3 regions of the Streptomyces sp. Q2 genome follow, and region 3 is predicted to be linked to each of the others. Evidence: riboswitches for the same ligand, from Rfam matches in the RefSeq annotation. Region 3 holds a riboswitch; each other region holds the start of a gene.
The links. A riboswitch is a leader RNA that binds a small molecule or an ion and turns the genes downstream of it on or off. The one in region 3 is predicted to bind S-adenosylmethionine.
Positions count from the first base shown of each region.

Region 1: linked by a shared signal. The riboswitch ahead of ACWBNA_RS36105 (amino acid ABC transporter permease) and the one ahead of ACWBNA_RS36665 (aminotransferase class V-fold PLP-dependent enzyme) in region 3 are both predicted to bind S-adenosylmethionine.
Region 2: linked by a shared signal. The riboswitch ahead of thrC (threonine synthase) and the one ahead of ACWBNA_RS36665 (aminotransferase class V-fold PLP-dependent enzyme) in region 3 are both predicted to bind S-adenosylmethionine.

Region 1 covers NZ_JBXEJE010000040.1:29,594-32,859, forward strand. The annotation lists gene ACWBNA_RS36100 (amino acid ABC transporter ATP-binding protein) at 1-222, opposite strand, end outside; gene ACWBNA_RS36105 (amino acid ABC transporter permease) at 219-1,202, opposite strand; SAM riboswitch class IV at 1,561-1,668, opposite strand; gene ACWBNA_RS36110 (glutathione S-transferase C-terminal domain-containing protein) at 1,735-2,604, opposite strand; gene ACWBNA_RS36115 (putative leader peptide) at 2,728-2,850, opposite strand.
Region 2 covers NZ_JBXEJE010000019.1:26,568-29,833, forward strand. The annotation lists gene ACWBNA_RS21595 (glucosyl-3-phosphoglycerate synthase) at 1-926, opposite strand, end outside; SAM riboswitch class I at 1,114-1,254, shown strand; gene thrC (threonine synthase) at 1,272-2,555, shown strand; gene ACWBNA_RS21605 (MoaD/ThiS family protein) at 2,641-2,916, shown strand.
Region 3 covers NZ_JBXEJE010000041.1:57,135-60,400, reverse strand. The annotation lists gene trpD (anthranilate phosphoribosyltransferase) at 1-938, shown strand, start outside; SAM riboswitch class IV at 1,026-1,142, shown strand; gene ACWBNA_RS36665 (aminotransferase class V-fold PLP-dependent enzyme) at 1,328-2,689, shown strand; gene ACWBNA_RS36660 (Lrp/AsnC family transcriptional regulator) at 2,729-3,010, opposite strand; gene ACWBNA_RS36655 (rhomboid family intramembrane serine protease) at 3,007-3,266, opposite strand, start outside.

The DNA.
Region 1 (3,266 bases), on a different contig from region 3:
CAGCTCGCCGTTGACGCTGACGTGGCCGATCTCCGGCTTCTCCAGGTGGTTGACGACCCTGAGCAGGGTGGACTTGCCGGAGCCGGACGGGCCGAGGATCACGGTGACCTCGCCGGGCCGTACCGTCAGGTCGACCCCGTCCAGCACCCGGTGGGTGCCGTACCACTTGTGCACGTCGTGGACCTCGACGGCGGCGGCGTGCTCGATCGTGTCGGCGGTCATACGGCGGCCTCCCGGCGGATGCGGTCCCTCAGGTCGGTGAGACCGGTCCGCAGCTTCTGCAACGGCGTCGGCGGCAGGGTTCGCGTGGCGCCCCGGGCGTAGTACCGCTCGACGTAGAACTGGATGACGGACACGACGCTGGTGAGGATCAGGTACCAGACGGTGACGACCAGCAGGAGCGGCACGATGTCGCCGGGGTAGGTGGCGCCCATGGTCTGCGCGGTGCCGAACAGGTCGAGCAGGGACACGTAGAAGACCAGCGAGGTGGCCTTGATGAGGCCGATGAGCTGGTTGACGTAGTTCGGCGTGATGGACCGCAGCGCCTGCGGGAAGACGATCTTCCTGAACTGGTAGCCCTTGGGCAGGCCGAGCGCGGAGGCCGCCTCGTGCTGGCCCTGGTCGACGGAGAGGATGCCGCCGCGGACGACCTCGGCCGCGTAGGCCGCCTCGTTGAGGCTGAGGCCGATGACGGCGACGGCCATGTCGGTGGCGAGCCGCGACTCGTCGAAGGTGAGGAAGGCCGGCCCGAAGGGGACGCCCACGCTGAGTGTCCGGTACAGGGCGCTGAAGTTGTAGAGGAACAGCAACACCACGATCAGCGGGATCGACCGCAGTGCCCAGATGTAGGTCCAGCTGACGGCGCGGAGCACCGGGCTGCGCGAGAGCCGGGCGAGGGCCAGCAGGATGCCGCCGAGGAGGCCCAACACCGCGCTGTAGGCGGCGACTTCGAGGGTGATGAGGAGCCCGTCGAGGATGGTCGGCCGCAGGAACCAGTAGCCGAAGCGGTCCCACTGGTAGAAGGGGTTGGACACCAGGCCGTGGACGAACTGGGCCGCCAGGACCAGGACGACCGCGGTGGCGATCCAGCGGCCGGGCCGCCGCAGTGGCAGAACCCGCTGGGCGGCGAGTGGTTTTGACGGGGTGTCGGCGGGCGGCGGTGCCTCGGCGAGGGACACGGCTGCGCCTGGGGGTTCACTCATGGAGGGCTCCGGCGGGGGTCGGGACCCCCCGGACGCGGCGAACATGGTACTGCTACGGCGGCCGCTCTGGGGCGGCGGGACGTGGCACACGGGGACGCACGGTGACCGGGGGTTGGGCGGACGACGAGGCACCGCGAGGGCGGGGTTCGTCAGGAACGCGGGGGCTGGGGAAGGACGTCAGCCCCGACAGCGGGCACGGCCCGGTGCGGTACACAGTGCGCTGCTCACGCGGAGCAGATCGACGGCCCGGTCGGCGACGAGCCGGTGCGCGTACGGCGGCACGCAGCTCTGGGAGCGGCGCGGGGCCGTCCTGGGAGCTGCGTACATGTCCGTCACCATGCTCTTCCGGCCCGAAGGGCCCTCGCGCTTACCGAATGTCATCCGGTCCGGTCGTCACCTGGGGCACCCCACCGCGTGCGAGGGTTGCCGGTCAGCAAGCCAGGGCTTGTCGCTGACACTCATTACCGTTCTGCCAGTCAGTTAAGACAAACGCCCGTACGAATGTCAACGCCGGTCCGCCAGATGGAACCGGCTACGCCTGCTGAGCCGCGTAAGCAGCCCAGTCGAGGATCTGTACGGCGGCTCCGGCGGCCTCCAGGCCCCGGCAGCGGGCGTGGTGCCGGCGGGCGATGCCGTCGAGGTCGAGGTGGACACCGAAGGCCGGGTGGGCGGCCAGGCGGCGGGCGTAGGCCCACACGAGGGGGTGGCCGGCGATGCGGTGCACCGCGGCGGCGTCCAGGTGGTGGCGGTGCACGGTGTCGAGTTGGACCAGCGTGACCCACAACTCGACGTCGGCCGCGGTGATCTGATCACGGATCAGATACGCGCGTCCGACGAGCCGGCGCTCCAGCGACCCCAGCGTCTCCAGCAGCCTGTCGAGAGCCACGTCACGCGCCCCGGTGTCCGGGCCCGCCGCCCCGGCCGCCTGCGCGGCCTGCTCGATGCCCTGCCCGCAGAGCCGCTCCACGGCCTCGATCTCCGACTCCGCCCCGCACGGGTACAGCGCCGAGCGACCGCCCCCGAAGTGCAGGGCCAGGTCGCGGGTGATGTCGGGGGCGTGGGTGCTGACGATCCGCCCCGACCAGTCGTCGCTGAGCACCGGCCCGGCGGCCGCACCGGTGTACCGGTGCACGCTCGCCTCGTACAGCGGGCGGAGTGCGGAGTGTCCCCCGTCGGGACAGTCGGGGACCGCGCCCAGAAGCGTCACGGGGCAGACGTCGTCGAGTCCGAGCAGGCTGTGCGTCACGGCGATGCGGAGACCGTCGGGACACGTCGGCGACAGGTGGAGGCGGTAGCGGCGGGGCACGGCGTAGTGCCCGCTGCGCGCGTCCCGGCCGATCCTCCCCCGGAAAGCCGGGGCGGGCAGGGCGGAGGGGATGGCGGCGAGCGGTGTGACGGACATGGTTCTCCCCGGGTGGAGGCGTGGACGTACACGCCGCGGAGGCGACGTCGGGCGGTGAGGGGGCGGGCCTCCCTCGCGTGCGACGGCGCCGGCGGGCGTCGAGGCGCGGGGGGAAGGCCGGGCTCAGCCCAGGGGGCTGATCGCGCTGCACACTCGCAGCAGATCGATGTGCCGGCGGGAGGTCAGAAGGGGTGACTGCCCGGACGTACGGCTCACGTCGGCGGTGACCGGTCCAAGGCACCTCATGCTTCCCTACCTGTTCACTAGGATTCCCCTCCGGAGTGTCGGCCGAGCTCCGGCCGGCGTCAAGGGGGCGTCCACGGGGCGGGCGTCGACTCCTGCCGTCGGGGGGCGGGTGGCGAGTGAGGTCGCGGGCGAGGCTCTTCCTGGCCTGCGCGCGGCTGGTGGGTACGTCCGCCCCCATCGCCGGGATGGACGACGTCCGAACTCTCCCATGGCCGCGCCGGGTTCAGTGCGCGGCCGAAGCGCGCGCGAGGGGTTCGGGATGCCGGAACGCCCTGGGATCGATCGCCCCGCCCCGGTCGGCAATCGCTCCCCACACTCAAGGAGTCGCGGACTCGCCCACCGCACATGAGCGTTGGCGTAAAACTCGACCGCTGCGGGAACGGCTCGACGCAGGCCCCGGAAAACCGCGAAGGCCG
Region 2 (3,266 bases), on a different contig from region 3:
GCGTACTCGACGATCTCGACCATCGGCGGCCGCTCCTCGGTGTCCACGGAGTAGGTACGCGGCTCGAAGCCGTCCTCACCCCGTTCGAACTGGGTGAGGGAGGGCCTCACGAGGTGCCCGCGGGCCAGCCGCAGTTGGGCCGTGCGGTAGATCGCGGCGGACATCCGGCCCAGCGCCTGGCCGTCCTGGTGGCGGTGCTTGCGCACACCCACGTCGACCTGGGCCAGCGCGTCGAGGCCGACCAGGTGCAGGGCGTCGATCAGCATGCCCAGCTCCACGCCGTAGCCCACCGGGAAGGGGAGCTGTTCCAGGAGCGAGCGGCGGGCCGCGTACTCGCCGCCGAGCGGCTGGACGAAACCGGCGAGCTGCGGCCAGTGCATGTTCAGCAGCGGGCGGGCCATCAGTTCGGTGACCCGGCCGCCCTGACCGGCCGCGCCGCGCAGCGGGCGGTCGTACATGCCCTTGACGAGGTCGATGCCGGGGTCGGTGAGCAGCGGGCCCACGATCCCGGAGACGAAGTCGGAGGAGAACTCCTTCAGGTCGGCGTCTATGAAGCAGACGATGTCGCCGCTGGTGACCAGGAGCGAGCGCCAGAGCACCTCGCCCTTGCCGGGAGCGGTGGGGATGCGGGGCAGGATGTCGTCGCGATGGACGACCCGGGCCCCCGCGGCGGCGGCCACTTCGGAGGTGCGGTCGGTGGATCCCGAGTCCACCACGACGATCTCGTCGACGAGCGGGACCTGCCGCATGAGGTCGTGACGGATCACGGAGACGATGTCACCGACCGTCTCCTCCTCGTTCAGCGCGGGCAGCACGACACTGACCGTCTGGTTCGTGGCGCGTTTCGCGGCCATGATCTTGTGGAGCGGGCGATCGGTCTTCGACCAGGAGCGAGTGCTCAGCCAACGCTCGACTTCCTTCAGCACAGTGCGCGGCTCCTCTGCGTTCTCTCGGCGAGCGTGTGATCCATGCTCTCTCGCAGACCATGTGATCCATCTCGCGGTTCGGACGGCTGGCTCAACTGTCCTGGCCTTCGGTTACAGTCTTGAACAACGCTGATGACCATCGCATGTCGGGGTCCGCGTTCCGTTTCAACGATCAACAACTACATACCGCTCATCCAGAGGGGCAGAGGGATACGGCCCGATGAAGCCCCGGCAACCCTCCAGTCGGTTCTCGTCACCAGCGAGGCTCCCGACTAGGGAAGGTGCCAAATCCGTCTCACGGCGAAGTGCGTCGTGAGGAAGATGAGGAGAAAGGGCCTCGCCTCCATGGCTGTGCAGACTGATGCAAGCACCACGAACACCGTAGACCTCGGCCCCGCCGCAGCGCTGAGCTGCCGCGAGTGCGGTCACCGCGTGCCCCTCGGCCCGGTCTTCGCCTGCGAGGAGTGTTTCGGCCCGCTCGAGATCGCCTACGACTTCTCCGCATACGACACGGAAGAACTCCGCAAGCAGATCGAGGCGGGACCCGCGAACATCTGGCGCTACGCGCCGCTGCTGCCCGTCCCGGCCGACGTGGCGGACAAGCCGAACATCAACCCCGGCTGGACCAAGCTCGTCCAGGCCGACAACCTCGCCCGCGAGCTGGGTGTCGACGCCGGCAAGCTCTTCGTCAAGGACGACTCCGGCAACCCGACGCACTCCTTCAAGGACCGCGTCGTCGCCCAGGCCATCGAGGCCGCCCGCGCCTTCCACTTCACCACCCTCTCCTGCTCCTCCACGGGCAACCTGGCCGGTGCCGTCGGCGCCGCCGCCGCCCGCGCGGGCTTCCGCTCCTGCGTGTTCATCCCGCACGACCTGGAGCAGGGCAAGGTCGTCATGGCCGCCATCTACGGCGGCGAGCTCGTCGGCATCGAGGGCAACTACGACGACGTGAACCGCTTCTGCTCCGAGCTGATCGGCGACCCGGCCGGCGAGGGCTGGGGCTTCGTCAACGTCAACCTGCGGCCGTACTACGCCGAGGGCTCCAAGACCCTGGCGTACGAGATCTGCGAGCAGCTCGGCTGGCAGCTCCCGGACCAGCTGGTCGTCCCGATCGCCTCCGGCTCGCAGCTCACGAAGATCGACAAGGGTCTGAAGGAGCTGATCGAGCTCGGGCTCGTCGAGGACAAGCCGTACAAGATCTTCGGAGCGCAGGCCGAGGGCTGCTCGCCGGTGTCCGTCGCCTACAAGGCCGGGCACGACGTCGTCCGGCCGCAGAAGCCGAACACCATCGCCAAGTCGCTCGCCATCGGCAACCCGGCCGACGGCCCCTACGTCCTCGACATCGCGCGGCGTACGGGCGGTGCGGTGGAGGACGTGAACGACGAGCAGATCGTGGACGCGATCAAGCTCCTCGCGCGCACGGAGGGCATCTTCGCGGAGACCGCCGGTGGTGTGACCGTGGGCGTGGCGCGGAAGCTGATCGAGAGCGGTCTCCTCGACCCGACGAAGACCACGGTCGTGCTGAACACGGGTGACGGTCTCAAGACGTTGGACGCGGTGGCGGGGACCGGGTTGACCGCGACCATTCGTCCGAACCTGGAGTCGTTCCGCGAGGCTGGTCTCGTCTAGTCCGTCTCCAAGCTGCAGGCCGGTGGGGGCTGGTCGCGCAGCTCCCCGCGCCCCTAGGCCCGTATCCCTGACCGGAGGTCACATCGTGAGCGTTACCGTCCGCATCCCCACCATCCTGCGCACCTACACCGGTGGCAAGGCCGAGGTCGCCGCCGAGGGGGCCACTCTCGCCGAGGTCATCACCGACCTGGAGAAGAACCACACCGGTATCGCCGCGCGAGTCCTGGACGACCAGGGCAAGCTGCGCCGGTTCGTCAACGTGTACGTCAACGACGACGACGTCCGCTTCGAGCAGGGGCTGGAGACCGCCACCCCGGACGGTGCCGGTGTCTCGATCATTCCGGCCGTGGCCGGCGGCTGATTATTACCGTCGGTAACTTCGATTACCGAGCGTTCATCGAATTGCCCCCTCCGTAAGAGAAGCGGAGGGGGCAATTCAATGTGGTTGAGCGCGGTACAGTTGGGGAACACGATGCCGATCTCCGGGTCGGAAGCCCTTCAGTTTCCCCTTGCACCCGATAAGAAGTAGCCAAAGTGTGTGCTTCTTTTGCGGCTTTTGTGCTTTTTGTGGGGCCCGACTTGCCCTGAGTTCGGGTGAATTCTCACTACATTCCGGACCCCGCACGTCCGGAATTCTCGTCCGATTGACCTGTTGCAGAGGGCAGTTGGACAGATACATTCGGCCGCGGTCGACGCGTTCCGGCGCACGCC
Region 3 (3,266 bases):
TGAGCGGCGAGGCCACGGACGCCCAGATCGCGGGCTTCATGGTGGCGCTGCGGGCCAAGGGAGAGACGGTCGAGGAGATCAACGGTCTCGTCGAGGCGATGTACGCGCACGCCCAGCCGCTGCACATCCCGGGCCCGGCCGTCGACATCGTCGGCACGGGCGGCGACCGGGCCAAGACGGTCAACATCTCGACGATGTCCGCCATCGTCATCGCGGGCACCGGCGCGAAGGTCGTCAAGCACGGCAACCGGGCGTCGTCCTCGGCGAGCGGGTCGTCCGACGTGCTGGAGAAGCTCGGCATCAACCTGGACCTGTCGCCCGAGGGCGTGGCACGCGTGGTGGAGGAGGCCGGGATCACCTTCTGCTTCGCGGCCAAGTTCCATCCCTCGATGCGGTTCGTCGGCGCGGTCCGGCGGGACCTGGGCATTCCGACCTCGTTCAACCTGCTCGGTCCGCTGACCAACCCCGCCCGGGTCTCCGCCTCGGCGGTCGGCTGCTTCGACACCCGGATGGCCGGGCTCATCGCCGGCGTACTGGCCGAACGGGGCTCCTCCGCGCTGGTGTTCCGCGGCGACGACGGCCTCGACGAGCTGACGACCACGGCCACCTCCCGGGTGTGGGTCGTCCGCGACGGCAAGGTCACCGAGGAGGCCTTCGACCCGCGGGACGTCGGCCTCGAACTGGTGCCGGTGGCGGCGCTGCGGGGCGCGGACTCCTCGTACAACGCGGAGGTCGCCCGGCGGCTGCTGGACGGTGAGCCGGGCCCGGTGCGGGACGCCGTACTGCTGAACTCGGCGGCGGCGCTGGTGGCCCTGGAGCCGACCGGAGCGCCGCTGACCGTGCAGATCCGTGCCGGGATGGACAAGGCGGCCCAGGCGATCGACTCCGGCGTGGCCAAGCGGACGCTGGAGCGCTGGGTGGCGGCCAGCAACGCGTAGCGCCCCCTGGGGCGATGACGTGGTGATGTCCCGCAATCCGGACCCGGGTTGCGGGACCACGATCGCTTCGCGTAGGTTTCTGAACCAGGTCATGAGTGACAGTCATGAGGCCCCGGCCGACTGTCCGGCAACCCTCCGTCCGTGGCGGGGTGCCCCGGGTGAAGACCAGGTCGTAGGCAGCGAGGTCTACGGCAAGCGCGGACCCCTCGTCGCTCCTGAATCGAGCGCAGTACCAGGGGTCCTGGTCATTCGAGGGAGCCTTCCGTGAGCAAGCGAATGCGATAGGGCCGCAGAGCCCCGCCTCCGCATCCCCCTTTTTTCACCTTCACCCGCGCTTGAGCCGTGTCCGCTCGCGTGGTGATGTCGCCTGCCTCTCACGGGAGTTCGCCATGTCTGTCTCCACCGTCGCCGCCGCCCGGTCCGTCTGTGCCCCGCTGCCCGTTCTCGGCCGGGATGTCACCGTCCCGCTCGTCACCGGCGGCGAGGTCACCTACGCCGCGCTCGACTACGCGGCCAGCGCGCCGGCCCTGCAGCGGGTCTGGGACGACGTGGCGGCGTACGCGCCCTACTACGGCAGCGTGCACCGCGGCGCCGGCTACCTCTCCCAGCTGTCCACCGACCTCTTCGAGAACGCCCGCAAGACGGTCGCCGAGTTCCTCGACAGCCGGGCCGAGGACCAGGTGGTCTTCACCCGGTCCACCACCGACTCCCTGAACCTCCTGGCCGCCGCGCTCCCGGCCGACTGCCAGGTCTTCGTCTTCGAGACCGAGCACCACGCCTCGCTGCTGCCCTGGCAGGACGCCCGCGTCAGCTACCTCGACGCCCCGCGCACCCCGCGGCAGGCGGTGGCGACCCTGGAGCGCGCCCTCGCCGACCGTGACCCGCAGGGCCCGGCCCTGGTCTGCGTGACCGGCGCCTCCAACGTCACCGGCGAGCTGTGGCCCGTACGGGAGCTGGCCGCCGCCGCGCACGCGCACGGCGCCCGGATCGTCCTGGACGCCGCCCAGCTGGCCCCGCACCACCCGGTGTCGCTGCGGGACCTCGACGTCGACTGGGTCGCCTTCTCCGGGCACAAGCTGTACGCGCCCTTCGGCACCGGCGTGCTGGCCGGCCGGGCCGAATGGCTGCGCGCGGCGGAGCCGTACCTCGCGGGCGGCGGCGCCAGCCGCAAGGTCACGCGGCGCTCGGACGGGGGAGTGGACGTGGAGTGGCACGAGAGCGCCGCCCGCCACGAGGCCGGTTCCCCGAACGTCATCGGGGCCTACTCCATCGCCTCCGCCTGCAAGGCCCTCACCGAGGCCGGCTTCGACACGCTGGTCGCGCGGGAGCAGTACCTGATCGACACGGTCCGCGCGGGCCTCGCCGAGGTGCCCGAGGTCAGGGTCCTGTCCCTGTTCGGCGACGACGCCCCGCGGGTCGGCGTGATCTCCTTCGTCGTCGAGGGCTGGAACAGTTCCCACTTCGCCGCCGCGCTCTCCGCCGAGTACGGCATCGGCGTCCGCGACGGCCTCTTCTGCGCCCACCCGCTGGTCCGCACCCTGCTCGGCAGCGACCCCCAGACGCAGGGCGAGTGCGGTGCCCCCGAGGCCGCGCCCGGCGAGAAGTCCCTCAACGCGATCCGGGTGAGCTTCGGCGCCGGCACGCCCGACGAGCACGTGGAGCGGTTCGTGAGCGCGGTGAAGGAACTCGTCCGGGACGGTGCGAAGTGGAACTACCGCACCGAGGACGGGCGCTGCGTGCCGGCGGTCTGAGCTCGCCGGCGGTCCGCGACGGAGGCGGTGTTCGATCGGTCAGGAGTCCAGACCGATCGCGAACGCCGCCTCCAGGTCGTGCTGGGAGTACGTCCGGAACGCCACGTGCGTGTCCGTTCCCTCCACGCCGGGGATCTTGCTGATCCGGCCGGGGATGACCTCCGCCAGGTCCTCGTGCCGCTTCACCCGGACCATGGCGATCAGGTCGTACGTGCCGGTCACGGAGAAGACCTCGCTGACGTTCTCCAGCGCCGCGATCGACTCCGCGATCTCGGGGATCCGGTCCACGCTGGTCTTGATCAGGACGATCGCGGTGATCACGGCTGGTTCTCTCCCTCGGGGGCCGGAGCTGGGGCGGGCTTCACTCTAGTCCCACGCCCGAATCGCACCCACGCGAAGGCGAGCCCCAGGCCGAAGCCCACCAGGTGGGCCAGGTAGGCCACGCCGGGACCCTGGCCGGCCCGGCCCGCGGCCAGCCACTGGAGGGTCGCCCAGAAGGGGAGGACGACCCAGGCGGGGAAGCGCAGGGGCAGGAAGAACAGGAACGGCAGGAGACTGGTGACGCGGGCTCCGGGGA